DNA from 4 places in the Rhizobium sp. 62_C5_N11_2 genome. Region 1 is predicted to be linked to each of the others. Evidence: predicted binding sites of a transcription regulator. Region 1 holds the regulator's gene; each other region holds the start of a gene.
The links. The regulator PhoB, encoded in region 1, activates phosphate uptake and scavenging genes when phosphate is short. The targets are predictions, from matches to a motif close to TGTCATNNANCTGTCAT.
Positions count from the first base shown of each region.

Region 1 (7,495 bases):
GACAATCGTCTACGGCTTCTTCGCGCTCGTCACCGTCGGCCCGTTCCTGCGCGATTTCTCCGCCCAAATCAGCGGTCTTCTCAGCGGCAACTATAGCAACTTCATCCAGGCGCAGAGCGTTCTGACGGCCGGCATCGTCATGGGCATCATGCTGATCCCCTACGTGTCCTCGCTGTCGGACGACATCATCACCGCCGTGCCGCGTGCCCTGCGTGACGGTTCGCTCGGTCTTGGGGCCACACGCTCCGAAACCATCAAGAAAGTGGTTCTCCCCGCCGCTCTTCCCGGCATCGTCGGCGCATTGCTGATGACGGCTTCGCGCGCCATCGGCGAAACCATGATCGTCGTGCTGGCCGCCGGTGTCGCCGCCCGCATCCAGATCAACCCCTTCGAGCCAATGACGACGGTGACCGTCAAGATCGTCAACCAGCTGACTGGTGACCTTGAGTTCACCTCGCCGCAGACGCTGGTTGCCTTTGCCCTTGGCATCACGCTGTTCTGCATCACGCTTTGCCTCAATATCTACGCGCTCTACATCGTGCGCAAATACCGGGAGCAGTACGAATGACGGATATTGTTTCTCCCACTTCAGGCGTCACGGTTTCCAAGGCGCCAGTGCGCCGCGATATCGGCATCAAGCGCCGCTACGCCGCCGAGCGCCGGTTCCAGGTCTATGGCATCGCCGCCATCACCTTCGGCCTCGTCTTCCTCTTCATCCTGTTGTGGACGGTGATCGGCAAAGGCTACACCGCCTTCCAGCAGACGGCGATTACCCTGCCGATCGAATTCTCCGAGAAGACGATCGACCCGAACAATAAGCGTGCGACCGACCCTTCGGTGCTGATCGCCGCCAACTACCCGGTTCTCCTGCGCGACGCGATCGTCAAGCAGCTGAACGTCAATGCCGCAAGCCGTCCCGATGTGCGCGATGCATCCGCGATGCTCTCCAAGGGTGCGCCGGTCCAGCTGCGCGACATGGTCGTCGCCGATCCGTCGATCATCGGCAAGACGGTCAACGTCACGGTGCTCGCCGACGCCAATGTCGACAGCGCCAACAAGGGCCAGATCGATCTGTCGGTCGATGAGAAGAACCGCAAGGTCAACGACAAGCAGGTTGCCTGGATGAACGAGCTGAAGGCGAGCGGCGCTCTCCACAAGCAGTTCAACACCGGCCTCTTCGTCAATGGCAATTCCAGCCGTCCGGAGGCCGCAGGCCTTGGCGTCGCCCTGATCGGCTCGCTCTACCTGATGCTGATCGTCCTCGTGCTCGCTCTGCCGATCGGCGTCGCCGCCTCGATCTATCTCGAGGAGTTCGCACCGAAGAACAAGCTGACGGATCTGATCGAGGTCAACATCAACAACCTCGCCGCGGTCCCTTCGATCGTCTACGGCCTGCTCGGTCTTTCCGTCTTCATCAACTTCATCGGCCTGCCGCGCTCGGCTTCGCTGGTCGGTGGCCTGGTGCTGACGCTGATGACCCTGCCGACGATCATCATCGCGACGCGTGCGGCGCTGCGCGCCGTGCCGCCGTCGATCCGCGCCGCAGCCCTTGGCCTTGGCGCTTCGAAGATGCAGATGGTGTTCCACCATGTTCTGCCGCTCGCCATGCCCGGCATCCTCACCGGCACGATCATCGGCCTGGCGCATGCGCTCGGCGAAACCGCGCCGCTGCTCTTGATCGGCATGGTCGCCTTCGTCGCCAATGCGCCGACGACACCGCTCGATCCCTCGACGGCTCTGCCCGTGCAGGTCTATATGTGGGCCAACGAGGCCGAACGTGCCTTCGTCGAGCGTACTTCGGGTGCCATCATCGTCCTGCTCCTGTTCCTGATCGTCATGAACATGGGCGCCATCCTCTTGCGTCGTCGCTTCGAGCGCCGCTGGTAAACGGAGTTAAACATCATGAACATGTTGACGGAAGCTGCAGTTGAAAAGGCGCTGGATCACAAGATGAGCAACGTCCCGTATAAGATGATCGGAAAGGATGTCTCGGTTTACTACGGCGAAAAGCGCGCGCTTTTCGATGTGAACCTGAACATCCGCGAAAACACCGTAACCGCCCTGATCGGCCCGTCCGGCTGCGGCAAGTCGACCTTCCTGCGCAGCCTCAACCGCATGAACGACACGATCGACGGCTGCCGCGTCACCGGCAAGATCACCCTCGACACCGACGATATCTATGATCCCGATATCGACGTCGTCGAACTTCGCGCCCGCGTCGGCATGGTCTTTCAGAAGCCGAACCCGTTCCCGAAGACGATCTATGAAAACGTCTCCTACGGCCCGCGCATCCATGGCCTTGCCAAGTCGAAGGCCGATCTCGACCAGATCGTCGAGACCAGCCTGCAGCGCGCCGGTCTCTGGAACGAAGTCAAGGACCGCGTGCACGAATCCGGCACCGGCCTGTCGGGCGGTCAGCAGCAGCGCCTCTGCATTGCCCGTGCCGTTGCCGTCAGCCCTGAAGTCATCCTGATGGACGAGCCCTGCTCGGCGCTCGACCCGATCGCCACCGCCAAGGTCGAGGAGCTGATCCACGAGCTGCGCGAGAACTACACGATCGTCATCGTCACCCACTCCATGCAGCAGGCCGCGCGCGTCTCGCAGCGCACCGCCATGTTCCACCTCGGCAATCTCGTCGAGGAGAACGACACCGACAAGATGTTCACCAATCCCGACGATCCGCGCACCCAGGACTACATCATGGGTCGCTTCGGCTGATTTTGGCGACACCAAGCCTTCCCGTTATTCGAGGATAAAGCCCCATGGCATCGACACATATTTTTTCTGCCTATGATGATGATTTGAAGTTCCTGTCCAGGCGGATTTCCGAAATGGGCGGCCTGGCCGAGCAGATGGTCAGCGAAGCCGTGCGCGCCCTCGTCAATGGCGATACCGCGCTGGCGCAGAAGGTCATCTCCGACGACGTGATCCTCGATCACGCCGAACGCGAAATCGGCGACAAGGCGATCGTCACCATCGCCCGCCGTCAGCCGATGGCTTCGGACCTGCGCGAAATCATGGGTTCGATCCGCATCGCCGCCGATCTCGAACGTGTCGGCGACCTCGGCAAGAACACCGCCAAGCGCGTCATCGCCGTGCAAAGCACCGGTGTTCCCCGCAAGCTCGCCCGCGGCCTCGAGCATCTGTCCGAGCTGGCGCTCGTCCAGCTCAAGGAAGTGCTCGATGTCTATACCAATCGTTCCGCCGACAAGGCGAATGCGATCCGCGAACGCGACAATGAGATCGACGCGATGTACACCTCGCTGTTCCGCGAGCTCCTGACCTACATGATGGAAGATCCGCGCAACATCACCAGCTGCACGCATCTTCTCTTCTGCGCCAAGAACATCGAGCGCATCGGCGACCACGCCACCAACATCGCCGAGACGATCTATTACATGACGACAGGCGCGCAGCCGGAAGGCGACCGTCCGAAGGACGACAGCGCCAACACCGTGGGCGCGGTCACCGAATAACCGCCGGGCCAGTCGCCCGGACCAGTCAATTGCGTGCGCGCCCGTCCGGGCGCGCAAAGAGGTCGCAGCCAATTTCTGAATTTGCGCAGGATGCATTGCTTAAATCACCCCCGATTTAAGGATCATGCGCGAGGAGACCGACACGCATGATCCCGAGAGTAGCAGTTGTTGAAGACGAGGAAGCCCTCAGCGTGCTTCTTCGCTACAATCTCGAAGCGGAAGGCTTCGAGGTCGATACCATCCTTCGTGGCGACGAAGCCGAAATGCGGCTTCAGGAGCGCACGCCCGATCTTCTCATCCTTGATTGGATGCTGCCCGGCGTCTCCGGCATCGAGCTCTGCCGGCGCCTGCGCATGCGGCCGGAAACCGAGCGCCTGCCGATCATCATGCTGACGGCGCGCGGCGAGGAGAGCGAGCGTGTTCGCGGATTGTCGACGGGCGCCGACGATTATGTCGTCAAGCCCTTCTCGACCCCCGAGCTCGTTGCCCGCGTCAAGGCGATGCTGCGCCGCGCCCGCCCCGAGGTGTTGTCGACGGTACTGAAATGCGGTGACATCGAGCTCGACCGCGAGACCCATCGCGTCCATCGCAAGACCCGCGAAGTCCGCCTCGGCCCCACCGAATTCCGCCTGTTGGAATTCCTGATGTCGTCACCGGGTCGGGTCTTCTCCCGCTCGCAGCTTCTCGACGGCGTCTGGGGCCACGATATTTATGTCGACGAGCGCACCGTCGACGTCCATGTCGGCCGCCTGCGCAAGGCGCTGAATTTTTCCAACATGCAGGACGTCATCCGCACCGTCCGCGGCGCCGGCTATTCGATGGAAGCCTGAGGGCTTCCGTTCTGGTTGCTGACAAAGTCGCTCGTGCTGACGTCTGCCCCTCACCCTAACCCTCTCCCCGTAAACGGGGCGAGGGGACGTGCCCCGCGAAAGGTTGGCGGGGAACGGAGAGGTCACGGCATATCCCCTTCTCCCCGCGCGCGGGGAGAAGGTGGCGGCAGCCGGATGAGGGGCAGCCATAGGCACAAACCAAAATTGCATTAAAAAACGGGCCACTCGGCCCGTTTTTCTGCATTCTAACGATGGTCAGACCGCTCAGCTGGCCCGCGCGGCCGCCCGGCGGCGTTCGTTGACCGGCTGGTAGGCAAGCTTCTGGTGGTAGCCGCAATAGGGCGAATTGTCGGGGGATTCGCAGCCGCAGAAATGGAAGTCGTCCTTCAGCGGATCGCCGACCGGCCACTTGCAGGTGCGTTCGGTCAGTTCCGTCAAGCCGAGGCGTCGGGAAATCGGCACGACCACGTTGCCTCTCGGCACGTATTCCATTTCCTCGATCGTTTCGATCTCGATCTCTTCCTTCAGCATGGTCGCGCCCTGCTGGCGGGTAACGGTGCGCGTGGCGACCCGTGAGGCGTAGTTCGGCGCGCGCGGCGCCGACGTATTGCGCTTCGGCGTTCGTGCGGCGGTGTTGGTGCCGCCGGCCTTGGCACGGCCCGGAAGGCTTAGCCGGTGCACTTTGCCGATGACCGCGTTTCTGCTGACTCCGCCAAGCTGCGCAGCGATCTGGCTGGCGCTCAGTCCTTCGGCCCAAAGTTTCTTGAGTTTCTCGACCCGCTCGTCTGTCCAGTTCATGCCCTGTCTCCACCGTTTGCGTTGGTGATGGCAGAATCCCTCACCGTTGTCCCGGGAGCTCCGAAACAAGAAACGCTTGATCAATTTTGGTGACTAGTTCCGCCGCATGCAGTCTAGTAATTGATCTTTAACCTAGTGTGAGGCTGACTCCGTGACAAGAGTCGCATGAATCCGGATGAATCGAATTCGTAGTTTTCCCCAACTTGCTGCCTCTGCGTGGCATTTCTGCAATAATGCCTGTTGAAGACTGAAAATGCCGCTGTACACCCTTGCTGCATACGCTAAGGGCGCAGTTTTGTTGACATTGCAGCGCGAAAAGGAAATAGTGCCACTCGCCGCCGCAAGGCGGCATTTTTGATTTTTCGGGCCTGGTTTCCTTAGCCGGAGTCATTGCCCGGCAACTTGATGGAGATCGCGCCATGGCTGAAGCCGCGCCGCTTTATGACACCTATTCTCGTGCCCCGCTGCGGTTCGAGCGAGGCGAGGGCGTGTGGCTGATCACCGAAAGCGGCGAGCGATATCTTGATTTCGGCGCAGGCGTTGCCGTCACCTCAGTCGGCCACAGCAATCCGCATGTTGTGGGCGCACTGAAGGAGCAGGCCGACAAGGTCTGGCACCTGTCGAACATCTATGAGATCCCCGGCCAGGAACGTCTGGCGAAACGGCTGACGGACGCCACCTTCGCCGACAAGGTGTTCTTCACCAATTCGGGCGCCGAGGCGCTCGAATGCGCGATCAAGACGGCGCGCCGCTACCAGTTTTCCAAGGGCCATCCCGAGCGCTTCCATATCATCACCTTCGAAGGCGCCTTCCACGGACGGACGCTGGCGACGATCGCCGCCGGCGGCCAGGAGAAATATCTCGAAGGCTTCGGCCCCAAGGCGCCGGGTTTCGATCAGGTGGCTTTCGGCGACATCGAAGCGGTCCGCGCCGCGATTACCGATGCCACGGCTGGGATTCTCATCGAGCCAGTGCAGGGCGAGGGCGGCGTCCGTCCTGCCACCACCGAATTCATGAAGGCGCTCCGCCAGCTCTGCGACGACAACGGCCTGCTGTTGATCCTCGACGAGGTCCAGACCGGCGTCGGCCGCACCGGCAAGCTCTTCGCCCATGAATGGGCGGGCGTCACCCCCGACATCATGGCTGTCGCCAAGGGCATCGGCGGCGGTTTTCCGCTCGGCGCCTGCCTTGCCACTTCAGAGGCCGCCTCCGGCATGAAGGCCGGCACGCATGGCTCGACCTATGGCGGCAATCCGCTCGCCATGGCCGTCGGCAGTGCCGTGCTCGACATCATCCTTGCCGATGGCTTCCTCCAGCATGTGCGCGACGTCGCACTGGTCTTCCGCCAGGGCCTCGCCTCACTGAAGGATCGTTATCCCGATGTGATCGAAGATATCAGAGGCGAGGGGCTGTTGCTCGGCATCAAGGCTGCCGTTCCCTCCGCCGAACTGCTGCAGGCGATCCGCGCCGCCCATCTGCTCGGCGTACCCGCCGGCGACAACGTCATCCGCCTTCTTCCGCCCCTCGTGGTTACCGCCGAGGAAGCCCGCGAGGGCCTTGCCCGCATCGAGCGCGCCGCCGAAAGCATTCGCGCCTCCAAGGTCAAGAAGACGGCTTGAAGAGATTGCCGCCTTCGGGCGCAGCACAGGTAAGAAGACGATATGAGCCCTAAACATTTCCTCGATCTTTCGGCGGTCACATCAGCCGATCTCAGAACCATCATGAACGATGCGCTCGCCCGCAAGCAGGCCTTCAAGGCCGGCAAGGGCGACAAGCCGCTCGCCGGCAAGATGCTGGCGATGATCTTCGAGAAGCCGTCGACGCGCACCCGCGTCTCCTTCGACGTCGGCATGCGCCAGCTCGGCGGCGAAACGCTGTTCCTGTCCGGCACCGAGATGCAGCTCGGCCGCGCCGAGACGATCGGCGACACCGCCAAGGTGCTGTCGCGCTATGTCGATGCGATCATGATCCGCACCACCGAACATTCGCGGCTGGTCGAGCTTGCCGAGCATGCGACCGTGCCTGTGATCAATGCGCTGACGGATGACACCCATCCTTGCCAGATCATGGCCGACATCATGACCTTCGAAGAGCACCGCGGCCCGATCAAGGGCAAGACCATCGCCTGGACCGGCGACGGCAACAATGTGCTGCATTCGCTGGTCGAGGGTGCCGCGCGTTTCGGCTACCGCATGAACATGGCCGTACCCCTTGGCTCCGAGCCCAAGGATCACTATCTGAACTGGGCCCGCAATGAGGGCGCCGAAATCATGCTCTGCCATGATGCCGACCGTGCGGTCGCCGGCGTCGATTGCGTGGTGACCGATACCTGGGTCTCCATGAATCAGGAACATCGGGCCCGGGGTCACAATGTCTTCCAGCCTTATCAGG
Region 1 is NZ_JBPWPW010000001.1:181,404-188,898, forward strand. It holds gene pstC (phosphate ABC transporter permease subunit PstC) at 1-568, shown strand, start outside; gene pstA (phosphate ABC transporter permease PstA) at 565-1,887, shown strand; gene pstB (phosphate ABC transporter ATP-binding protein PstB) at 1,903-2,718, shown strand; gene phoU (phosphate signaling complex protein PhoU) at 2,763-3,476, shown strand; gene phoB (phosphate regulon transcriptional regulator PhoB) at 3,623-4,306, shown strand; gene AB8B31_RS00985 (GcrA family cell cycle regulator) at 4,571-5,104, opposite strand; gene AB8B31_RS00990 (aspartate aminotransferase family protein) at 5,524-6,723, shown strand; gene argF (ornithine carbamoyltransferase) at 6,766-7,495, shown strand, end outside.

Region 2 (7,495 bases), 3.0 Mb from region 1:
AGCATTTCAACGCCAACAACTTCTTCGACGCGCAGGGCCTGGCGGCATTGACCCGCATCACCGAGGGACGCAAGAAGGAGCGGAACGAGATCGTTCGCGACACCGAAGTCGCCATCGCCCAGAAGGATCTCGAGGCCCGCCAGCAATCGCTGACCATCGAGCGGACGAAGCGAGAGGCCGAACTCAGCCAGGAAAGAGACATCGCCAACAAATCCGCGGCGACACGCGCCGAAACCGCGCAGCAGGAGCAGGCCGCAAAACGCGCCGAGGAGGAAGCCCGCATCGCCTCCGAACAGGCGATCGCCGAACGCGAGGCATCCGCCAAGCAGGCTCGCGAAAGCGCCAACATCGACGCCGCCCGCGCCGTCCAGCAACGCGAAACCGAAGCCAAGCGTGACCTCCAGATCGTGGCGCAGGAGAGCGCGATCGCCGTTGCCAACAAAAGCCGTGAAGAATCCGAAGCGAAGGCGGCTGCGGAAACGGCCCGCGCCCTGGCGATCGCGGCAGAGGAAAAAGTCGGCACAGCCAAGGCGATCGAGATTGCCGAACGCGAAAAGCAGATTGCCGTGATTGATGCGCGCAAGAAGGCCGAGACGGAAGCAACCGCCGTCACCGTCGGCGCGGAGGCCGAAAAGCAGGCGGCAAGCGACCAGGCCGAGGCCATCAAGACGCTCGCAACCGCCGAGGCGGATGCGGCGATCATCAAGGCCAAGGGCATTCTCGAAACCGGCAAGGCCGCGGCCGAGAGCGAAGCATTGCTCAACGACGCTCGCAACAAGTTGAGCTCTGCTATCATCGAGTTCGAGATCACCCGCGAACGTATCCGCATCATTCCGCAGGCGCTCGCCGAGGCGGTCAAGCCGATCGAGAAGATCTCCGATATCAGGATATTCGATACCGGCGGCATGCTCGGCCGCGGAAACGGAGCGGCCGGCGGAAACGGCATCGGGCTCGGCGAAGGGCTGGCCAGCCAGCTCCTCTCCTATCAGGCGAATAAACCTATCCTCGACAAATTGCTGAAGGAAGCCGGCTTCGACGGCGACGATGCCATCTCATCACTTCTTGGAAATCTCGATGGCGCAAAACCGGCAAGACCGGCCGCCGCAGCCCCGGCAAAGCCGGCAACACCGGCCCCAGCCCCGACACAAACGATCATCCCTCCGGCCCCGAAGCCGGCACCAAAGAAGGACTGATCACTGCGCAAGCGGGTCTGGACTACAAAAGGATGATTTTAGGCCGGTTCGGCCTAAAATCTGAATCCTGTTCTAAATTAAATACTTAGAGCATGATGTTGCCCGAAAACCGCACATACTTTTCGGCATCATGCTCTATCTCACCCAACCCGTTGCCAGCGCGCCTGCCCAGTCGGCACGGCCCCTTTCGGCGGCCAGTGCCGACATCGCCATATGGTCGTAGGCGACGGTTCGGAACTGCCATATCCATCCGGCCGCCGTCTTTTCCAGAATGGCGTAGCTCGCCAGCGGATGGCCGACTTCCACCTTGTGGTAATAGGGCAGCTCGTCGTCATAGGCCGCGCAGCCGACGCTGCCGGGGTTGACGATGAGACGGCCGTCGGAAAGCCTGATAGCGCGGGGGATGTGGCTGTGGCCGCAAAGGATCAGCGGCAGGTCGATGCCGTCGGCCAGCGCCTCGATTGCCTCGATCGGCTTCAGGAAGACGAAACCCTCCGGCGAAACGGATTCCAGCCAGTAGAGATTGTCGTCCTTCGGCGTCGCATGGCAGAGATAGACCTCATCGCGATAGACGGTATCGAATGGAAGACTACGGATCCAATCGAGATGGGCTGGCGACAATTGGTGATAAGCGGCGGCATCCGAAACATGCAGCGCCGCCGGATCCTGTTCGATCAGGTAGCGGTCGTGATTGCCGCGGATCGAGGTCAGGCCGAGCGGCATCAGCAAGTCTGCCGTCTTGCCGGCTTCGAGCGGGCCGCTAAAGAAATCGCCGAGATTGACGATCTCCTCGATCCCCTGTGCACGAATATCCGCAAGCACCGCCTCGAGCGCCAGATGGTTTCCGTGGATATCGGCAATTGCCGCAAACCGCATTTTTTAGCTCCCTCGATAGGTAGAATAGCCATAGGGCGAAATCAGCAGCGGCACATGGTAATGCGCCGTGACGTCGGCAATGCCGAAGCGGATCGGCACGAGATCGAGGAAGGCCGGATGCGGCAGCGGCGTGCCGCTCGCCCTCAGATAATCGCCGGCGTGGAAGACCAGCTCATAGGTACCGGCTCGAAAATTTTCGCCAATGAGGATTGGGCCGCCATCAACCCGGCCGTCGGCATTGGTCTCGACCGTCTTCAGATGCCTGCGGATCTCGCCGTCGAGCTGGAAAAGATCGATCCTCAGGCCCTCGGCCGGCTTGCCGAGGGCGGTGTCGAGAACATGCGTGGTCAGTCCGGTCATGGGGCTGGCTCTTTGATGATAAAAGGGGTTTCGAAGAAGAATTCTTCCAGATTGTTGCCTGGCCCGTCGCGGTCGACGACCAGGAAGTCTGAGGCTTGGTCGAGCGCCATCAGCGGATGATGCCAGACATTGCGGCGGTAGTTTACGCCCTGGTCGCCGCGCGCCAGAAACACCTGCGGCCTGCCCGGGCGGCCGTTCTCGTCCTCGGAGACGATGACGAGAAAAGGACGGCCCGAGACCGGCGAGAAACTCTGGCTGCCGAGGGGGTGGCGCTCCATCATCCCGACGTCATAGGGGAAGCTGCGCGGCTGTCCGCGAAAGAGGTTGATGATGACGCTTGCGCCCTCGCCCGTCGCATCAGCGGTGGCCAGCGCATGAAAACGCTCCGTCGTGCCGCCATTGATGAACCGCATCGAGGCCGGATCGGCCTCAATCACCTCGCCGAAGGGAGCGAAGGCGGATTTGGTGAGCGGGCGGATCTCGAGAAATTCGGACATGGCTTCATTCGCCTTGGGCATGCCAGTAACGGACAGCATCGATCGCGGAAAGAAGCTCCGGCAGCGTGCGATAGGTCGCCTCCCATATGTTCGACGGACTGAGATCGAAGACTTCCTCGAGGATACGGTTACCCATGCCACAGATTCTCGTCCATGGCAGATCGGGATGCTCAGTCGCAAATTCCGGATGGTTGACGAGCAGTCGGGACGCCGCCGCACCGATGGTGAAGTGGCAGAAGGCAACAGCCTTGAAGGTGAGCTTGTCCCCGGCGAACGCCGCCTCATCCATTCCGCCGACGAAAGACAGCGCTTCGGATGCCGCCTCATACATTTCATTGAGATAGTCGATGGCGCGCCGCTCTTTCATTCAGCCTCCGGCAGCATCGATGTCAGCCGCAGCAGCGCGATCCGTTCGACCTGCGCCGTCGCGGTCACAAATTCCTCATGCCGATCATTGCCGATCCGTGTTTCGAACGCCGACAGGATATCGTCCTTGCCGAGACCCTTGACGGCGATGATGAAGGGAAAGCCGAATTTTCCGACATAGGTCGAATTGAGTTCGGTGAAGCGGGCATGCTCGGCTGGGCTCAAGCGATCGAGACCGGCGCCGGCCTGCTCCTTCCGGCTGTCCTCGGTGAGTTCGCCCGATATCGCGAGGCGCCCGGCAAGGTCAGGATGGGCGTTGAGCACGCCGAGACGCTCCTGCGGGCTTGCCGCCCGGAACGCGGCGGTTAGCGTCGCATGCACGCCGGCCGCCGTCAGCGGCTCCGTCACGGGGCCGGCGTCATAGGCGCGCTCGGCGATGAAAGGCGAATGTTCAAAGACGCCGCCGAAGCGGGAGACGAAATCCTCGCGCGACACCATCAAAGCGCTTCCGGCTGATGGTGCTTGTGCCAGTGCTCGGCAATCTCGATGCGGCGTGGAATCCAGACATTGTCGTGCTTCAGCACATATTCGATGAAGCGCTTCAGCGCCGCTGCCCGGCCGGGACGTCCGACGAGGCGGCAATGCAGGCCGACTGACATCATCTTCGGGCTGCCCGCCTTGCCTTCCTCATAAAGCGTATCAAAGGCATCCTTCAGATAGGTGAAGAACTGATCGCCGGCATTGAAGCCCTGCGGCGTCGCAAATCGCATATCATTGGTTTCAAGCGTATACGGAATGATCAGGAAGGGTTTCCCGTCGACGCCCTTCACCCAGTAAGGCAGGTCGTCGGCGTAGGAATCGGAGGAATAAAGGAAACCGCCCTCCTCCTGCACCAGCCGAAGCGTGTTGTCGGAAGGCTTGCCCTGATACATGCCGTAGGGCCGCTCGCCGGTGAGTTCGGTGTGCAGTCGCACGGCTTCGAGGATATGCTTGCGCTCCAGATCTTCTGGAAAATCCTTATATTCCAGCCAACGGTAGCCGTGGCTGGCGATCTCCCAGCCTGCCTCCTTCATCGCAGCGACGGCCTCGGGGTTGCGGGCCATCGCCAGCGTCACGCCGTAAACGGTCGCCTGCACCTTGAGATCGGTGAACATGCGCCAGAGCCGCCAGAAGCCGGCACGCGAACCATATTCATAGATCGATTCCATGTTGAGGTTGCGCTGCCCTGGCCAGGCGGCCGCGCCGACGATCTCCGACAGCAGGTTTTCCGAAGCCGGATCGCCGTCGAGGATCGAGCTTTCGCCGCCCTCCTCGTAGTTGATGACGAACTGCACGGCGACGCGTGCCTCGTCCGGCCATTTCGGATCAGGCGTCAGACGCCCGTAACCAACGAGATTGCGCGGATAAGTCTCGGATACCATCAAATCACCTTCTGAAAAGACGGGGAACGGTAGCATCCGCAGCCGGAATGTCGAGACGGAAACTGCTCGGCCGGATTTTGCCTTTACGGCACAAGCCTTTAGCTCATCAGCAGGTTCAAGCGATTTTGCGCGCGCTGACCTTGCCCATCGGATGCAGCGAATGAACGCGGAAAGGACCGCCCGTGCCCTCCTCTATCATCAGCGCCACGTTCGAAACCATGACAGGCTCGCTCAGGACAGGCTCGAAGATCGTGCGCAACACCGGCTCGATGCGCGGCATGTCGATCGCGTTGACGGGACCCGTCACCGGCATATGAAAGCGGAACTCCTCCATCACGTAAGGGTTACCCCAGCGATGCAGATTGGCAAATTGCGTCGCCGATAGCCCGTCCGGATCGCTGCGTTCGATCTCGGCCTCGCTGAGCGGCGCGCGGAAACGATCGAATTCCTGCACGATCGCCGAAGCGAGATACTGGATCTGCTCGCAGGGAGTGCTCGGCAGCAGGCTGTAGAAATTGCCGAGCCGGGCGACTTCGATACGCGGAATCTGGAAGGGAACGAAGGTCTCGGAAAAACGCATCAGATCGCGCAGGAGTTGCGATTCGGGCATGTCGCGGGACAAGTGGAACGGCGCCTTCAAAACGCCGTGAAATCCGTAGCGCCGCGGCACCGCGGTATGGAAGGCGATCTCGTGAATGCCGAGGCCACGGACTGCCGGAGGCTCCATCATATCGCCCGAAAACACGTTTCGGCCAAGCCAATTGGCGGCCACGAGCGACAACGGGTCGCTCGCCGGAGGCGTGAAGCAAATGGCATAGCGCATGCAATTTCCTCCATCAAGGAAGTGAGCGCCGGTGAGATCCGGCGCTGTCGATGCGCAAGCAGATAGGTGATTTCCATGACAGAATAACGAAACGCAGCGCCGCCTAATTCACGTTTAACGTGAAGCCGTCGCAATATGGCTTGAAATTGCGAAGCTTTCCGGCAGCAGAAATCCGCAGTCTGTATCGCTTGCGATACATATCGCCGCCTCAGCCAGCCGGTGGGCGAGGCCGAAGCTGACCTTGAAGCCGCCGGTCAGCGCGATCAGGCGCCGGTGATCGGGATGGCGGCCGATCATTGGATCCCGGTCGATCGCCTTCGGACGAAGCCCGGCCCAGCGCTCGACAACGGGAGCGTCGCGAAGCGTCGGCACGATGCCGCGCGCCGCCTCGATCAGCACGTTGAGCTGGGCGTCGGTCGAGGTGGGATCGTCAAAACGGTTCTCGCTGGTGCTGCCGATTGCCACGTGCCCGCCCTCATGCGCGATGACATAGAGCCCGTCGAGAAAGATCGTCGGCAGCGCCGGGTCAATATCGGCTTTCAACAGTGCTGCCTGTCCCTTGACCGGCTGGCCGAGCGGTTGTTTCAGCCCCGGCGTCAGTTCTTGCAGCAATGGAAAGGAGCGATGGCCGGCGGCCACGATGCAGTGACTGAAAGCGATCGTTTCACCGTTGATCTCGGTCGTGCCGCGATCAGGATCGAGGCCGGCAACCGTCGTATGCTCCAGGATACGAACATGTTTTGCCCGCCGCAGGAAGGCGATAAGCGCTGCGATTAGCAAGCGGGGCGCAACGCGGGCGGCGAGCGTGTCGTGCACGAAGCCGCTCTCGCCGGCGGACGCCTCGATCCAGCCGTTGACCGGTGGCCTGTCGAGCACATGCCAATGGAAGCGGCGCTCGCCCGCCCGCCAATGCTGTTCAGCGTCCTCGAAATGGCCGCGCGCTATTTTTTTGAGATGCGGCTTCGGCAGCGGGATCAGCCGTCCGGACCTGTTATACCCGGCGGAAAGCCCGGTCTCGGCTTCGAGCGCTGTGATTTCGGCTTCGAGCGAGACCAGTGCATCGAACTGGAACTGCTTCTTCTCCGACCATCGGTCCGGCATATGCGGCATCAGCGCGCCGAGCAGGCCGCCGCTTGCACCTTCGCCCAACCTGCCGGCGTCAGCAACAAGAGTACGGATGCCCCGGCGCTCGGCATGGACGGCCGCCCAGAGCCCCATGATGCCGCCGCCGACGATCAGCAATTCTGAGGATGATTGACCTGAGACCGGCTGAGGACTATCGGCTTTTTCCATGAGAGACGTGAACCCCGATCAGATTGGCGCGGGCGCGCCGCAGCCGCTCGAATGGCGCGACGGCGATATGCCCTATTCCACCGCCTTTGGCGATCATTTTTATTGCCAGACCGATGGGCGGCTGGAATGCGGCCACGTTTTTCTCGCCGGCAACGGCCTGCCGGAGCGCTGGAACGGGCGGCAGAGATTCCGGATCGGAGAACTCGGCTTCGGCACCGGCCTGAACTTCGCCGAAACCTGGCGGCAATGGAAGCTCCACCGTGCCGACGGCCAGCACCTGCGTTTCACCTCCTTCGAACTCCACCCGATGCGCGGCGAAGAAATCGGCCGGGCGCTGTCGCACTGGCCGGAGATCGATGCCGAACGCGAGGCGCTGATGGCGGCGTGGCCGCAAGCGCCTGGTGGAATCGTTGAGCTCGATCTCGATGCCCAGACGACGCTCAAGGTCGTATGCGGCTATGCCTTGGACGGCGTCGCGGCAGCCGAAGACGACTTCGACGCCTGGTATCTCGACGGCTTCGCCCCGTCGCGCAACAGCGATATGTGGTCGGAGGAACTGATGCGGCTCGTCTGCGAGAAAAGCGCAGCCGGCGGCACTTTCGCCACCTATGCGGCGGCCGGCTTCGTGCGCCGCAATCTCATCGCCGCGGGTTTTGCCGTCGAGCG
Region 2 is NZ_JBPWPW010000001.1:3,161,220-3,168,714, forward strand. It holds gene AB8B31_RS15850 (flotillin family protein) at 1-1,193, shown strand, start outside; gene AB8B31_RS15855 (metallophosphoesterase family protein) at 1,329-2,069, opposite strand; gene uraH (hydroxyisourate hydrolase) at 2,073-2,429, opposite strand; gene AB8B31_RS15865 (ureidoglycolate lyase) at 2,426-2,926, opposite strand; gene AB8B31_RS15870 (HepT-like ribonuclease domain-containing protein) at 2,931-3,293, opposite strand; gene uraD (2-oxo-4-hydroxy-4-carboxy-5-ureidoimidazoline decarboxylase) at 3,290-3,790, opposite strand; gene puuE (allantoinase PuuE) at 3,790-4,713, opposite strand; gene AB8B31_RS15885 (DUF1045 domain-containing protein) at 4,829-5,536, opposite strand; gene AB8B31_RS15890 (NAD(P)/FAD-dependent oxidoreductase) at 5,651-6,829, opposite strand; gene mnmD (tRNA (5-methylaminomethyl-2-thiouridine)(34)-methyltransferase MnmD) at 6,828-7,495, shown strand, end outside.
Region 2: AB8B31_RS15885 (DUF1045 domain-containing protein) is a predicted target of PhoB. The motif match lies at 5,612-5,628, and genes of this name have one in related genera.

Region 3 (7,495 bases), 2.0 Mb from region 1:
AAGGCAATCCTTATCCCGCAGCGCGCCGTCATCCGCACGGCTGACGGCAAGGCGCAGGTCTATGTCGTCCAGGAGGGAGACGTGGCGCAACCGCGCGACGTTGAGCTTGGTCAATCCGCCGGCAATGAATGGGTGGTTGAAAGCGGCCTGTCATCAGGCGAACGTCTCGTCGTCGACGGCGTGCAGAAACTGCAGCCGGGCGCAAAGGTCGCGTCGGAAGAATGGCGGGATGGCCAGCTCGCGTCCGGTGACGCCAAGAAGCCGGAGTAAGGTCGATGGCACGTTTCTTTATCGATCGCCCGATCCTGGCCTGGGTCTTTGCGATCTTCATCTCCATCGCCGGCCTGATCGCGCTGCCGTTCCTGCCGGTCGCCCAATATCCCAAGGTCGCGCCGCCGCAGCTCAGTATAACCACCAGTTATCCCGGCGCATCGCCGCAGGATATCTATCAGGGCGTCACCCGCCAGATCGAGGAAGAACTGAACGGGGTCGAGCACCTTTCCTATTTCGAGTCGACGTCGGATACATCGGGCGCAATGACGGTCACCGCGACCTTTGCGGCCGGCACCGATATCGACCAGGCCTCCGTCGACGTTCAGAATGCCATCCGCCGCGTCGAACCGCGGCTGCCGCAATCCGTCAAGGATCAGGGCATCACCGTCGAGGAGGCATCGTCCGGCTTCCTGATGTTCATCTCGCTGACCTCGACGGACGGGAAGACCGATGAGGTGGCGCTCGGCGACTATCTCAACCGGAACGTCATCGGCGAGCTGCGCCGTCTCGACGGCGTCGGCCGCGCGCAGCTGTTCGCGTCGCAGCGGGCGATGCGCATCTGGATCGATCCCGACAAGATGGTCGGCCTGAACCTCACCGCATCCGACATCAGCGCGGCGATATCGGCGCAGAACGCCCAGGTCGCAGCTGGCCAGATCGGCGCGGCGCCCAATCCGATCTCGCAGGACCTGACGGCGACGGTGCTGGTGAAGGGGCAACTGACCGACATCAAGGAGTTCGGAGACATCGTGCTGCGCGCCAATGCCGACGGATCGAATGTCAGGCTGCGGGATGTCGCGCGCATTGAAGAGGGCAGCGAGAGCTACAGCTTCTCCACCCGCTTGAACGGGCAGCCGAGTGCTGCCATCGCCATCCAGCTGTCGTCGACGGGCAATGCCGTCAACACGTCCAACCTGGTCAAGGCGAAGATGGAGGAGCTCTCACGCTTCTTCCCGGCGGGAGTTGAATATTCCGTTCCCTATGATACCAGCCCGTTCGTCTCGGCATCTATCGAGAAGGTGGCGCATACGCTCGCAGAAGCCGTCGCGCTCGTCTTCGTCGTCATGCTCATTTTCCTGCAGAGCTTCCGCTACACAATCATTCCGACGCTCGTCGTTCCCGTCGCGCTGCTCGGGACGCTTGCTGTCATGTATGCCGCCGGCTTCTCAATCAACGTGCTGACAATGTTCGCGATGGTGCTTGCCATCGGCATTCTCGTCGACGACGCCATCGTGGTGGTGGAAAACGTCGAGCGGCTGATGGCGGTGGAAGGGCTGTCACCGAAGGAAGCCACCAAGAAGGCGATGCGGCAGATCACCGGCGCGATCCTCGGGATTACGCTGGTTCTTTCCTGCGTCTTCGTGCCGATGGCGTTCTTCCCGGGTTCAACCGGCATCATCTATCGCCAGTTCAGCCTGACCATGGTTGTTTCAATCCTGTTTTCGGCCTTCCTGGCGCTGTCACTGACACCGGCGCTCTGCGCCACCTTCCTGAAGCCGATCAAAGGACATCACGAGAAGAAGGGCATCGCCGGCTGGTTCAACCGCAACTTCGACCGGCTGACCGGCCGTTATGCCCGTACCGTCGGGGGACTGGCCAAGCGCTCCTGGCGGGTCATGGCCGTCTATGTCGCGCTGCTCGTCGGCCTTGGCTATCTCTTCGTCAACCTGCCGAGCAGCTTCGTGCCGGATGAGGATCAGGGCTTCCTGATCGTCGACGTGCAGGGACCGCCGGAGGCGAGCCGCAACCGCACGGTGGCCTCGCTCGAAAGCATCGAGGCGATCTTCAAGAAGGAGCCGGCCGTTGCCAATGTCGTCGCGATCCAGGGCTTCAGCTTCTCCGGGCAGGGACCGAACGCCGCCCTGGTGTTCGTCACGCTCAAGGACTGGGCCGAACGCGGCGCCGGCAATTCGGTGCAGGAGATTTCCAACCGCGCCAATATGCAGCTGTTCGGCCTGAAGGATGCGACATCCTTCGCGCTGTCGCCGCCGCCGATCGAAGGCTTCGGCACAACCAACGGCTTCACCTTCCGCCTTCAGGATCGTGGCGCGAAGGGCCAGGCGGCACTGACCGAGGCGGCGGGAATGCTGCTCGGCAAGGCATCTGAGAATCCCATCATCGCCGGTATCCGCCCTGAGGGCATGCCTGATTCGGCCCAGCTCGTGCTGGTCATCGACCGCGAAAAGGCAAATACCTTCGGCGTTGCCTTCGCCGACATCAACAGCACGATCACCGCCAATCTCGGTTCGAGCTATGTCAACGACTTCCCGAATTCGGGCCGCATGCAGCGCGTCATCGTGCAGGCGCAGGACAAGAGCAGGCTCCAGGCGGAAGACCTGATGAAGCTCAATGTCCGCAATGCGAGCGGCGGCATGGTGCCGCTGTCGTCCTTTGCCGTCGCCGAATGGCAGAAAGGGCCGGCGCAGATCGTCGGTTATAACGGCTACCCCTCAGTGCGCATTTCGGGCGCTCCGGCGCCTGGATATTCATCGGGCGCGGCAATTGTCGAAATGGAACGGCTGGCCTCGGAACTTCCCGAAGGCTTCGGCTTCGAATGGACCGGCCAGTCGCTGGAAGAGCTCAGATCGGGATCGCAGGCGCCGTTCCTGTTCGGCCTCAGCATTCTCTTCGTCTTTCTGCTGTTGTCGGGGCTTTACGAGAGCTGGTCCATCCCGTTGTCGGTGATGCTGGTCGTGCCGCTCGGCGTCATCGGCTGCGTGCTCGCGGTGATGAGCCGCGACATGTCCAACGACATCTACTTCAAGGTTGGCCTGATCGCGATCATCGGGCTGTCGGCGAAGAACGCCATCCTGATCGTCGAATTCGCCAAGGACGGTTTTGCCGAGGGGAAATCGCTGATGGATGCCGCGATCGAAGGCGCCCGTCTGCGCTTCCGGCCGATCATCATGACCTCGCTTGCCTTCACCTTGGGCGTGGTGCCGCTGGCGATCGCCACCGGGCCAAGTGCTGCGAGCCAGAATGCCATCGGCACGGGCGTGCTTGGCGGCATGATCTCGGCGACGGTGCTGGCGATCTTCTTCGTTCCTGTCTTCTTCGTCTTCGTGCTGCGCCTCTTGAGGACGAAGCGGCCGGAGACTGTGAATGATGAGGCTCCGGCCGGGCAGGAAGCTGCGCCGGTGACGTCGCCGAGCTGAGGTGAAGAGTTGGCGGGTTGCCTTACGCAACCCGCCACAGACCTTTGCGGCGGTTCGATGTAAGGAGCTAACCGCCGGGCTTCGGCGTAAGCGTCACGTCTGCGCCATAGGCATCGCGCAGTTCGCCCTCCTGTCCCCGCTGCCGGTCGGCGGCCTGATGCAGCAGGATCGACTCGTATCCTTGCGAGCGCGTCCCCTCGATCAGCGTGATATCGGCGTTTCCAGGATTGTCGGAGCGCTCGAACCACTCGACGGGGCGGTGCAGGAAATTCATTTCGACCGCCCGGTTGGTGACGCCATGACCGACGATCACAACGTTGTGGTCGCTATTTTCGGCATCGTGCATAACGGTCTGCAGGAACAGGCGCACCCGCTGGGCCACATCCGCCCGGCTTTCGCCATCCGGCGGCCGCGCGTAGAACTTGCCGCTGTTGCTGCGCAGCCTCGCCCATTTCTCGAACTCCTCGGGAAACTTCTGCTTCTGTTCGGCGTGGTCATAGATTTCGGTGAAGAGACCGAAATCCTGCTCGCGCAGCAGATAATCTTCCCTGATATCGCCGACGACGCTTTCCGGCAGGGCTTCGAGCAGCGCATCCTTGCTCTGCCGCGTCCTCAGAAAGGGCGAGTACCAGATCTGCAGCTTGCCGAAACCCGCGCTCGGCAATGCCTTGAGATAGGAGGCGATCACGCCGCCTGCCTCGAGTGCCTGCCGATGGCCCCACTGCGTCAGCGGCACGTTGTGATCGCCGAATTGGCGGTAAGCCTGTTCGTTGATGTTGCCGAGGGATTCGCCGTGGCGAACGAGAAAAAGACGCATCAGCCATCCCGCATTGTCGGATATGAATCGCCGCCATCATGAACGCCCTGAATGCGCAGGGCAACATGGCCGGTAGGCCTGGCGGCGACGGGGCTCCTGCCCGTGCGGCGACAGGCATCCTGCCAGCGCGGAATGAACAGGTTTGCAGCGCTTTTCCTGGCCTTGTCATCTTCCTGAAACACGAGTCTGATTTTGGAAGGCTAGATGAAAGATGGGACATGAGCGGCAGCTCGTGAAAGACATGATGGAACCCAGACATTTCCGCACGCTCTTCATTTCCGATGTCCATCTCGGCTCGAAGGCCGCGAAGGCCGACTTCCTGCTGGATTTCCTGCGCCACCACGAGGCCGATACGATCGTGCTCGTCGGCGACATCGTCGACGGCTGGCGTCTCAAGCGCAGCTGGTACTGGCCGCAGGTCTGCAACGACGTCGTCCAGAAGCTGTTGCGCAAGGCGCGCAAGGGCACGCGCGTCGTCTATATTCCCGGCAATCACGACGAATTCCTGCGGGCCTTCCCGGGCATGCATTTTGGCGGCATCGAAGTCGTCGAGCGCATGATGCATGACGGCGCCGACGGCAGAAAATACCTGATCCTGCATGGCGACGAGTTCGACGTCGTGGTCCGCAATGCCCGATTGCTCGCCTATCTCGGCGACTGGGCCTATGACACGGCGATCCGCATCAATATCATCCTGGCGGCGGTGCGGCGTCGACTTGGCATGCCCTACTGGTCATTCTCGGCCTGGGCGAAGCTGCAGGTCAAACATGCCGTCAATTTCATCGGCGAATTCGAGCGCGTCGTGGCAGAGGAAGCCCGCAAAAATGGCGCCGATGGGGTGATCTGCGGACATATCCATCATGCCATCATCCAGGATATGGACGGTATCCGTTACATCAACACTGGTGATTGGGTGGAAAGTTGCACGGCGGTCGCCGAGCACGAGGACGGTACGTTCGAACTGATCACCTGGCGGGCGCTCGCCAGCAGTGTGACAGCACTTGCCGCCGTCGAGCGGGAAGACGCAGAACTGGCTCCACAGGCCGCCTGATTTTGGCGCCGGCGCATCCGCTCCTGCGCTCCCTCGAATTTAGCCGTTACCGTTAGGCGACAGGCCCTATTTATTTTCTAAAACGTTTCAGGACGGCTATTTCTCGCAATAGTCGCCTCCAGGGTGGTGTGTTAGGACAACGTCCAGTTTCCTTCAGGTCCACCCATGATTCCCGCTCAAAATTCCCCGACGGGTGAGGGAGCGCCTCCGCGCTTCCGCATGCTCAGCGCGCTTTCCTATTGCGCGCCGCTGCTCGTCAACGGCATCGTCCTGCCGTTTTTTCCCGTGTGGCTCGCAACCCACAGCTTCAGCGACCACGAGATCGGCATCATCCTTGCCATACCGATGGTGGTTCGCGTGTTGGTGGCGCCTGTCGTCGCCATGATCGCCGATCGATTGAAGGAGCGCGCCGACGTGCTGCTCTGGTCGGGTTGCCTGTCGCTGCTGACGGCGATCGCGCTGTTCTGGACGACGACCTTCTGGCCCGTGACGATCGTCTATGCGCTGCAGGGCGCCACCTTTGCGCCCTATGTGCCCGTCGTCGAATCGATCGTCATCTCGGGCGTTCGCCGCTGGGGGCTCGATTACGGATCGATGCGCGTGTGGGGCTCGATCGCCTTCATCGTCTCGACGCTGGTCGGTGGCCAGCTGATCAGCCGGTGGGGCGGCGAAATGGTGCTGCCGGTCATGGTGTTCGGCTTTATCATGACCGTTGTCATGGCGATCTTCTGTCCGCGCATCGGACCGACGCGACGGCGCGGCCAGCCGATCAACATTCCGGCAGCCACCGGCAGCGGTCTGCGCGAGCCGCACCTTCTGCTGCTTCTGATCGGCGTCGCCATCCAGCAGTCGAGCCATGCGGTGCTGAACGCCTTTTCCTCGATCTACTGGCATCATCTCGGCTTCTCCGGCACGCAGGTCGGCCTGCTCTGGAGCGCCGGCGTCGCTTCGGAAGTGACTGTGTTCTTCCTGTCGAAGCGTCTCAACCGTCGCTTCGATGCCTGGACGCTGATCCGCTTCGGCTGCGCCATCAGCGTCTGCCGCTGGATCCTGTTTCCGATGAATACAGGCTTTGCCGGTTTCTTCCTGCTGCAATGTTTCCATGGCTTTACCTACGCCTTCGTGCATACCGGCGTGCAGCGGCGGATCGTGGCGACCGTGCAGGAAACGCAGGAATCCTCGGCGCAGGGCGCCTATTTCTTCTATGTCGGCATGGCGATGGCGCTGATGACCCTGGCGTCGGGTTATCTCTATGCCTGGCTCGGCGTCGTCAGCTATTACGTCATGGCCGTGGTCGCGTTCTCCGGCCTCGGCCTCGTCATCTCAGCCTATTATCTTCAGCCCCAGAGGGTGGTTTCGGGCGGAAAGACCAGGGAAGCGGCGTAACGAAGACCGGGTTCGCGGTCGCGGGCAAGCAGCAGCGGACCGTCGAGATCGACAAAATCGGCATTCTGAGCAAGCAGAACGGCGGGCGCCATGGCAAGCGAGGTGCCGACCATGCAGCCAATCATGATGCTGAATCCAAGCCGTTCGGCCTCGGCCTTCATCGACAGCGCCTCCGTCAGGCCGCCCGTCTTGTCGAGCTTGATGTTGATCGCGTCGTAGCGGTCGGCAAGGCTTGCGAGATCGCCGGTGTGGTGGACGCTCTCGTCGGCGCAGACGAGGAGCGGGCGGCGGATTTCAGCAAGCAGCCCATCGCGGCCGGCCGGCAGCGGCTGCTCGACGAGGGCCACACCCGCTTGCGCCGCGATATTGAGGTGACGTTCCAACACCGCTTCCGGCCAGCCTTCATTGGCGTCGAGGATGATTTCGGCATCGGGCGCGGCGGCGCGGACGGCGCGGATGCGGCTTTCATCGTCGCCGGTGCCGACCTTGACCTTGAGCAGGGCGCGGCCGGCATGCTCGCGCGCCTGGGCGGCCATCACCTCCGGTTCGCCGAGCGAGATGGTGTATGCGGTGGTGAGCGGCTGCGGAGCGGAAAGGCCGAGGCGGGCGGCGACGCTGTCTCCTGTCTGCTTCGCCTCGAGGTCCCAGAGGGCGCAATCGACGGCGTTGCGGGCCGCACCCGGCGGCATGGCGGACAGCAGGTCGCTGCGCGAGATGCCGGCCTCGATCAGCGGTCGAGCCGCCTCGATTTGGGCGAAAACGCTCTCCATCGTCTCGCCGTAGCGGCGATAGGGCACGCATTCGCCGAGCCCC
Region 3 is NZ_JBPWPW010000001.1:2,213,786-2,221,280, reverse strand. It holds gene AB8B31_RS11210 (efflux RND transporter periplasmic adaptor subunit) at 1-270, shown strand, start outside; gene AB8B31_RS11205 (efflux RND transporter permease subunit) at 276-3,428, shown strand; gene AB8B31_RS11200 (histidine phosphatase family protein) at 3,496-4,245, opposite strand; gene AB8B31_RS11195 (UDP-2,3-diacylglucosamine diphosphatase) at 4,457-5,296, shown strand; gene AB8B31_RS11190 (MFS transporter) at 5,462-6,682, shown strand; gene dgcA (N-acetyl-D-Glu racemase DgcA) at 6,634-7,495, opposite strand, start outside.
Region 3: AB8B31_RS11195 (UDP-2,3-diacylglucosamine diphosphatase) is a predicted target of PhoB. The motif match lies at 4,409-4,425, and genes of this name have one in related genera.

Region 4 (7,495 bases), 4.0 Mb from region 1:
GCGCGCCTCGAAGGAATTCCCCTCCGCCGGCTGGGCGATCCGCACCAGCGACCGCGCCGCGCCCTCGCTCACCGAAAACATCACCCGCTTCTCGCAGTTCCTGACGCTGGTCGGCCTCACCGCGCTGATCGTCGGCGGTGTCGGTGTCGCCAATGCGGTGCGCGCCTTCCTCGATTCCAAACGCACCACCATCGCCACTTTCAAATGTCTCGGTGCACCGGCGCAGGTCGTCGTTCTGATCTATCTCTTCCAGATCGCCATCATCGCTCTCGGCGGCATCCTGATCGGCCTCGTCATCGGCGCCCTGTCGCCGATGTTTGCCGCGCAATTCCTGGCGCAATTCCTGCCGGTCTCCACGACGCCGACCCTCTACCCCGGCGCCCTGCTGCTCGCCACGCTCTTCGGCATCCTGACGACGCTCGCCTTCGCCATCCTGCCGCTCGGCCACGCCCGCGAAGTGCCGGCGACGGCCCTTTTTCGCGAACAGGGCTTCGAGGCCCGCCACCTGCCCTCCTGGCCCTACATCCTGCTTGCCGCCCTGTTCATGGCCGCCCTTGCCGGGCTTGCCATCCTCACCGCCTATGACCGCTTCATCGCCGTCGTCTTCGTCGGCGCGATCGTTTTTGCCTTCGTCGTCCTGCGCCTGGTCGCCGCCCTGATTGCCTGGCTCGCGCGCCGCAGCCCGCGCGTCAATTCGCCGGCACTGCGGCTTGCGATCGGCAACATCCACCGCCCCGGCGCACTGACCCCCTCGGTCGTGCTCTCGCTCGGCCTTGGCCTGGCATTGCTGGTGACGCTCACCCTGATCGACGGGAACCTGCGCCAGCAGCTAACCGGCCGTATGAACGAGGGTGCGCCGAACTTCTTCTTCGTCGATATCCAGAGCGCCGAGGTCGATGCATTCCGCGATCTCGTCCAGGGCCAAGCGCCGCAGGGCAAGCTCGTCGAAGTGCCGATGCTGCGCGGCCGGATCATCGCCTTCAACGGCGAGGATGTCACCAAGATGAACGTGCCGGCGGCCGGCCGCTGGGTGCTGAACGGCGATCGCGGCATCACCTATGCCGAAACCCTGCCGGAGAACGCCGCCCTCACCGAAGGCAAATGGTGGGACAAGGATTACAGCGGCGAGCCACTCGTCTCCTTCTCCTCGGAAGAGGCGCATGAGCTCGGCCTCAAGATAGGCGATAAGGTCACCGTCAACGTGCTCGGCCGCAACATTACGGCGAAGATAGCCAATCTGCGCCGCGTCGAGTGGGAATCGCTGTCGATCAATTTCGTCATGGTCTTCTCGCCGAATACCTTCCGCGGCGCCCCGCATGCGTGGCTCGCGACGCTGACCGATCCCTCTTCGACACCGGCCGAAGATGCGGCGATCCTGAAATCCGTCACCAACACCTATCCGACGATCACCAGTGTGCGCGTCAAGGACGCGATCGATATCGTCAACCAGCTGGTCGCACAGCTTGCGACCGCGATCCGCGCCGCAGCCTCCGTCGCCCTCATCGCCTCGATCCTCGTCCTTGCCGGCGCGCTTGCCGCCGGAAACCGGGCGCGCACCCACGACGCGGTGGTGCTGAAGACGCTCGGAGCCACGCGCGCCATGCTGATCCGCGCCTTCAGCTACGAATATCTGATCCTCGGGCTTGCGACCGCAATCTTCGCGCTGATCGCCGGCGGCGTTGCCGCCTGGTTCATCGTCGCCCGCATCATGCGTCTGCCCTCGACATTTCTGCCCGACGTGGCGGGACTGACGCTTGTGACCGCGCTCGTCCTCACCGTCGGCATCGGCCTTATCGGCACCTGGCGCATCCTTGGGCAGAAGGCGGCCCCCGTTTTGCGCGAGCTCTGACCGGGCAGCGGCACTCAAACCCTTCACCTTACGGCGATTTAACCGGCCGAGGCTTTGCAAGCCTCTTGTTTGCAATGGGCGAAAGCCTCATATTGTTCGCAGGCATGCTGGAGCTCCGCAGCGGCGCCCGGGTCGAAAACCCCGACACCGTATATCCATCGGAGCTTGTAAGAGGAAACTATGGCTGATCTTCGTAACTATCAAAGCCGCGCTCAGACCGGCGAGATGATTGATCAAGGCCTGCGCGCTTATATGCTCAAGGTCTACAACCTGATGGCGCTGGGTCTGGCGATCACCGGTGTGGCCGCATATCTGTCGTTCCAATTCGCCTTCGCCAATGGCGAACTGACCGCTTTCGGTCAGGCGATCTATGTAAGCCCGCTGAAGTGGGTGGTCATTCTGGCGCCGCTGGCTCTGGTGTTCTTCCTGAGCTTCCGGATCAATACCATGACGGTGGCCGCCGCCCAGACGACCTTTGCGGTCTACGCTGCGCTCGTCGGTCTGTCGCTCTCGTCGATCTTCCTGATCTACACGGGCCAGAGCGTCGTTCAGACCTTCTTCGTCACCGCCGCCTCCTTTGGCGCGCTGTCGCTGTACGGCTACACGACGAAGCGTAACCTGTCGGCGATGGGCTCGTTCCTGATGATGGGTCTCTTCGGCCTGATCATCGCTTCGCTGGTCAACATCTTCCTGGCGTCGTCCGCCGTCCAGTTCGCGATCTCGGTGCTCGGCGTCCTGATCTTCGCAGGCCTGACCGCCTACGATACGCAGCGGATCAAGGAATTGTACCTGGAAGCCGATGACGTCGCCGTGGCCGGTCGCAAGGCGATCATGGGTGCGCTGACGCTCTATCTCGACTTCATCAACCTCTTCATGTTCCTGCTGCAGTTCATGGGCAACCGTAAATAAGCAGGGCAGACTGAGATCGAAAAGGCGGCTTCGGCCGCCTTTATTGTTGTGGGTGAATGCCGGAGGGGGTAGGGGCATGCTACTGCAAGGATTTGTTTTCATCCCGTGCATTGTCGTTGCAGTACTATTGGCGAAGCGACTGCCTGATAGCCTGCTCTATTCGATCTTTGCTTGGCTCAGCGCCGCCATTGCCGCCTTGGCCGGCGCAATTTCAGGGGTTCTGGCTATCGACTACTGGCACCTGATACCTATCGACTTGAATAGAGGAAGTGACCTGGTGCTCTCTGCTGTAGTGCACGTCGCCATGGCTTTCGTCTTCTCGCCGTTGCTGGTCCTGTATGTGAGGCGCCAGGCGCGCAAGCAAGCCGAAAGGTTGAGGATCCAAATTCTAGAGTAGCTGCGGCAGGGCATGTCGTTGATGATCATCTGCAAACGGGCTTGCACCGGCTTTTTTTGTTGCGCCGGCTTTGCAGGAATGGTTTTAGAGGAGCCCTGCCCTCCCGCTGGACCAGCCGCCGATGTCCTTCCTCCTGCGCAAAGCCTCGCAAGCCGATATTCCCGCCATCGCCGATATCTACCGCGAATCCGTCCTGAACGGCGTTGCGAGCTATGAGATCGTACCGCCGTCCGAGGCCGAGCTGGCGCAACGTTTTGCGGCCATTGTCAGCCAGCAATATCCCTATATCGCCGCCGTCGATGCGGGCGGAGTGCTGCTCGGCTACGCCTATGCCTCGGCGTTTCGCACGCGTCCTGCCTATCGCTGGCTGGTCGAGGATTCGATCTATCTCGCGCCTGAGGCCCGCGGCCGGGGCATCGGCAAGGCGCTGCTCGCCGAACTGATCACCCGCTGCACCGGACTCGGTTTCCGTCAGATGGCCGCCGTCATCGGCGGCGCCAGCCCCGCCTCGATCGCGCTTCATCGCGCAGCCGGCTTCGAGGAGGTCGGTCTGATGAAGGGCACTGGCTACAAGCACGGCCGCTGGCTGGATACGATGTTCATGCAGCGCGTCCTCGGTGAGGGTACGAGCACCGATCCGGACCCATCAGCCTATCCCGGCACGCTGTTTAACGGCTAAAGCATGTCGCGCAAAAGTGTGCGCGGTTTTGCGATAACGACATGCGTAAAAACAAAGACCTAAAGCGCGAGGGGCGAATCTGAAAGATCGCGACGCGCTTTAGATTCAAAGTGTTACAGCATCCTTTGCGCGTCTGAAAAGACGCGCAAAGGATGCTGTAATGCGGCTTACTTGTCGACGAGCTTCAGGGCCTTGTCGAACACCTTCAGCACCTGGTTCAGCTCGTGACCGCGCTTCAGGATCGTACCGTTGGTGTTGATGACGGAATAGGCGCCCTGCTTGGCGGCGAGCTTAGGATTTTTCTCGATGCGGAAGAGCGGCATTTCGCCGGAACGCTTGAAGACGGAAAAGACTGCCCTGTCCTTGAGGTGATCGATGGCGTAGTCGCGCCATTCACCGTCACCGACCATACGGCCGTAGATCCAGAGGATGGCGTCCAGTTCGCGCCGGTGGAAGGTCACCGGAAGCGGGTCCTTGCTTTGCTTGTATTCCCTGAGATCGACGACGACTGAGGAACTGTGGTCGACGGAACGGCTTTCGCCGTGTCGCAAATCCGGCTGATCTGTCATCAGTCTCACAAGGCCTCCACATGTGACAGGAGAGTGACAGTTTGCCCGAGCCGCCGCAAATTGCAAGAGTGCCAGCCGCCACATTCGGCCGCACCACAGCGCCGCGCGTCTCTCGCGCACGGACGCTGTAGCACTTTAAGTCTGCGCATCATGCCTTCCGAAAGTTGGGTCCGATTTTCGGAAGGCATGATGCGCTGGGCAGGCCAACGCTTTCTCGACAGCGCCGCATTTCAGTCAAAACAGCGCCTCATTTGCAGGAGATTTATGAATTCCAGTTTGGCGCCAGCGCGCCAAAGGGCCCGGCGGAGCGTATCGACCTTAACCCCAGCCCCGAATACGCTCGGCCGGGCCGCCCCAGCATTTCATCCGTAACCGGATGAAATTTCAGATATTTTTTCCAGCCATCACCACGGTTGCGCCAAGGATGGCAGCCGGATCGCCGTCTGCGGTCGCCGATTGCAGCAGAATCGCGCAGCCTTCGAGCTGCGGCCGCTGCAGGACGCTGGCCGGCAGCGTCAGACTGGTCGCCTTGCCGTCCCACATGCCGACGGTTTCGACATTGGTGACGCTGTGCAGATAAGAGATCTTCTGGCCGCTGTTCTCACCCTTTTCGACGTCGATTGTCTTTTCCTTGTCGAAATAGACCATCACGACATTGGCTTTGCCCTGTCCGGCGCCGATCTTGATCTCCAATTCGTCGCCGCGCATCGCGGCGTTGATGGGAACGGTCAGACCGTTGCCTTCGCTGCTAAAGGTGTCGATCTTGCTGTTGATTCCGTTGAGATCGGCGCCGGCCAGATGGCCGCGTCCGTTGACGATGGCCTGCGGCGTGTAGACGTTGCTTCGGCCCATCGTCCTGGCATAGCCGTACTGCCGCTCGGTGTTTTCCTTGGAGCTCAGCGTATCGGCCCAGCCGAGATAGTTCCAGTAATCGACATGATAGGCGAGCGCGATGACATCGCCCTGGTTCACCAGCTTGCGGAAAGCGGCGTCAGCGGGAGGACAGGAGGAGCAGCCCTGCGCCGTGAAGAGTTCGACGACACCTTTCGGCGTGCCGTCCTCGGCCTGCAACGGGCCTGAGAAAACAACGCTAGCGATCAGCGGAATCAAAAAACGGGGGGACATTCACCTGCACCTCTTTTTCAGCGCCGACGGCGTGTTCGAACCGGAGGCCCTGACATATGAACGTACGAATAATCCTTCCGGGTCCAAACGAAAAGTCACGAACGGGTGAGACGTAGCTCGACGGGAACTTGCGCAAAACAAATCATCGTGAGCCCCGCTTAAATGGCGTCGCCGCAAAGAAAAGCCGCCGGAAACTGCTCTCCGGCGGCCATTATCATGTGAGTTTCTTAAAAATCAGGCAGCGAGATCGCGCAGAACCGTCTGCAGGATGCCGCCATTGTTGAGGTAGATCACCTCGTCGAGCGTATCGACGCGCGACAGCAGCGGAACCTCTTTCACGGTGCCGTCGCCATAGGTGATCCTGGCGATCTTTTTCTCGCGTGGCTTGATCTTTTCCAGACCTTCGATGGTGACGAGTTCATCGCCCTTGAGGCCGAGGCTCTGCCAGGTCGTGCCCTCTTCGAAGACGAAGGGAATGATGCCCATGCCGACCAGGTTCGAGCGATGGATGCGCTCGAAGGACTGGGCGACCACCGCCTTGACACCGAGCAGGTTGGTGCCCTTGGCAGCCCAGTCACGCGAGGAGCCGTTGCCGTATTCGACACCGGCGAAGATGACGAGCGGCACGCCTTCCTGCTTGTACTGCATGGCGGCGTCGTAGATCGAGGTCTCTTCCTTCGACGGGTAGTGGATGGTGTAGCCACCTTCCTTGCCGTTCGGGCCGAGCATGTGGTTGCGGATGCGGATATTGGCGAAGGTGCCGCGCATCATCACTTCATGGTTGCCGCGGCGCGTGCCGTACTGGTTGAAGTCGGCAACGGCGACGTCGTGGCCGATGAGGTAGGCGCCGGCCGGCGATGCAGCCTTGATCGAACCGGCAGGCGAGATGTGGTCGGTGGTGATCTTGTCGCCGAACAGGCCGAGAACGCGGGCGCCCTTGATGTCGGAAACGCCGGTGCCCTTCTTGCCCATGCCGACGAAGTAGGGCGGGTTCTGCACGTAGGTCGAATTGTCGTCCCAGGCATAGGTCTGGCCCGGCGGAACCTGAACGGCCTGCCAGTTGACGTCGCCCTTGAAGACATCGGCATATTTGCTTTCGTAGAGCTCGCGGGTCACGTATTTCAGGATGAATTCCTGGACTTCCTTCGAGGTCGGCCAGATGTCCTTGAGATAGACCGGGTTGCCGCTCTGGTCCTCGCCAATCGGCTCCTTGGTCAGATCCTTCTGCACCGTGCCGGCAAGCGCATAGGCGACGACGAGCGGCGGCGATGCGAGGTAGTTCGCCTGCACGTCGGGCGAGATGCGGCCTTCGAAGTTACGGTTGCCGGAAAGAACGCCGGAAACGATAAGGCCCTTGTCGTTGATCGTCTTCGAGATCGGCGCCGGCAGCGGGCCGGAATTGCCGATGCAGGTGGTGCAGCCGAAGCCGACGAGGTTGAAGCCGAGCTTGTCGAGGTCGGCCTGCAAGCCCGACTTGGCGAGATATTCGCCGACGACCTGCGATCCCGGTGCCAGCGAGGTCTTCACCCACGGCTTCGTCTTCAGTCCCTTGGCAACGGCGTTGCGGGCAAGAAGACCGGCAGCGATCAAGACTGACGGATTGGAGGTGTTGGTGCACGACGTGATGGCGGCGATCGCCACGTCGCCATGGCCGAGATCGAAATCCGTGCCTTCGACGGCATAGCGGTTGTTCAGCTGGCCGGGCTTCTTGTAATCCGTGTCCATCGAGCCGGCAAAACCGGTCGCGATGTTCTCGAGCGATATGCGGCCTTCCGGACGCTTCGGGCCGGCCATCGACGGCACGACATCGCTGAGATCGAGTTCCAGCGTATCGGTGAAGACGAGCTCGGAGCCGTCGCCGTCACGCCACATGCCCTGCGCCTTCGAATAGGCTTCGACGAGCGCGATACGGTCCTTGGTGCGGCCGGACATGTTGAGATAGTTGATGGTTTCGCCGTCTACGGGGA
Region 4 is NZ_JBPWPW010000001.1:4,184,121-4,191,615, forward strand. It holds gene AB8B31_RS20580 (ABC transporter permease) at 1-1,849, shown strand, start outside; gene AB8B31_RS20585 (Bax inhibitor-1/YccA family protein) at 2,030-2,758, shown strand; gene AB8B31_RS20590 (hypothetical protein) at 2,835-3,155, shown strand; gene AB8B31_RS20595 (GNAT family N-acetyltransferase) at 3,277-3,834, shown strand; gene AB8B31_RS20600 (DUF2794 domain-containing protein) at 4,002-4,403, opposite strand; gene AB8B31_RS20605 (DUF1223 domain-containing protein) at 4,788-5,528, opposite strand; gene acnA (aconitate hydratase AcnA) at 5,763-7,495, opposite strand, start outside.
Region 4: AB8B31_RS20600 (DUF2794 domain-containing protein) is a predicted target of PhoB. The motif match lies at 4,426-4,442, and genes of this name have one in related genera.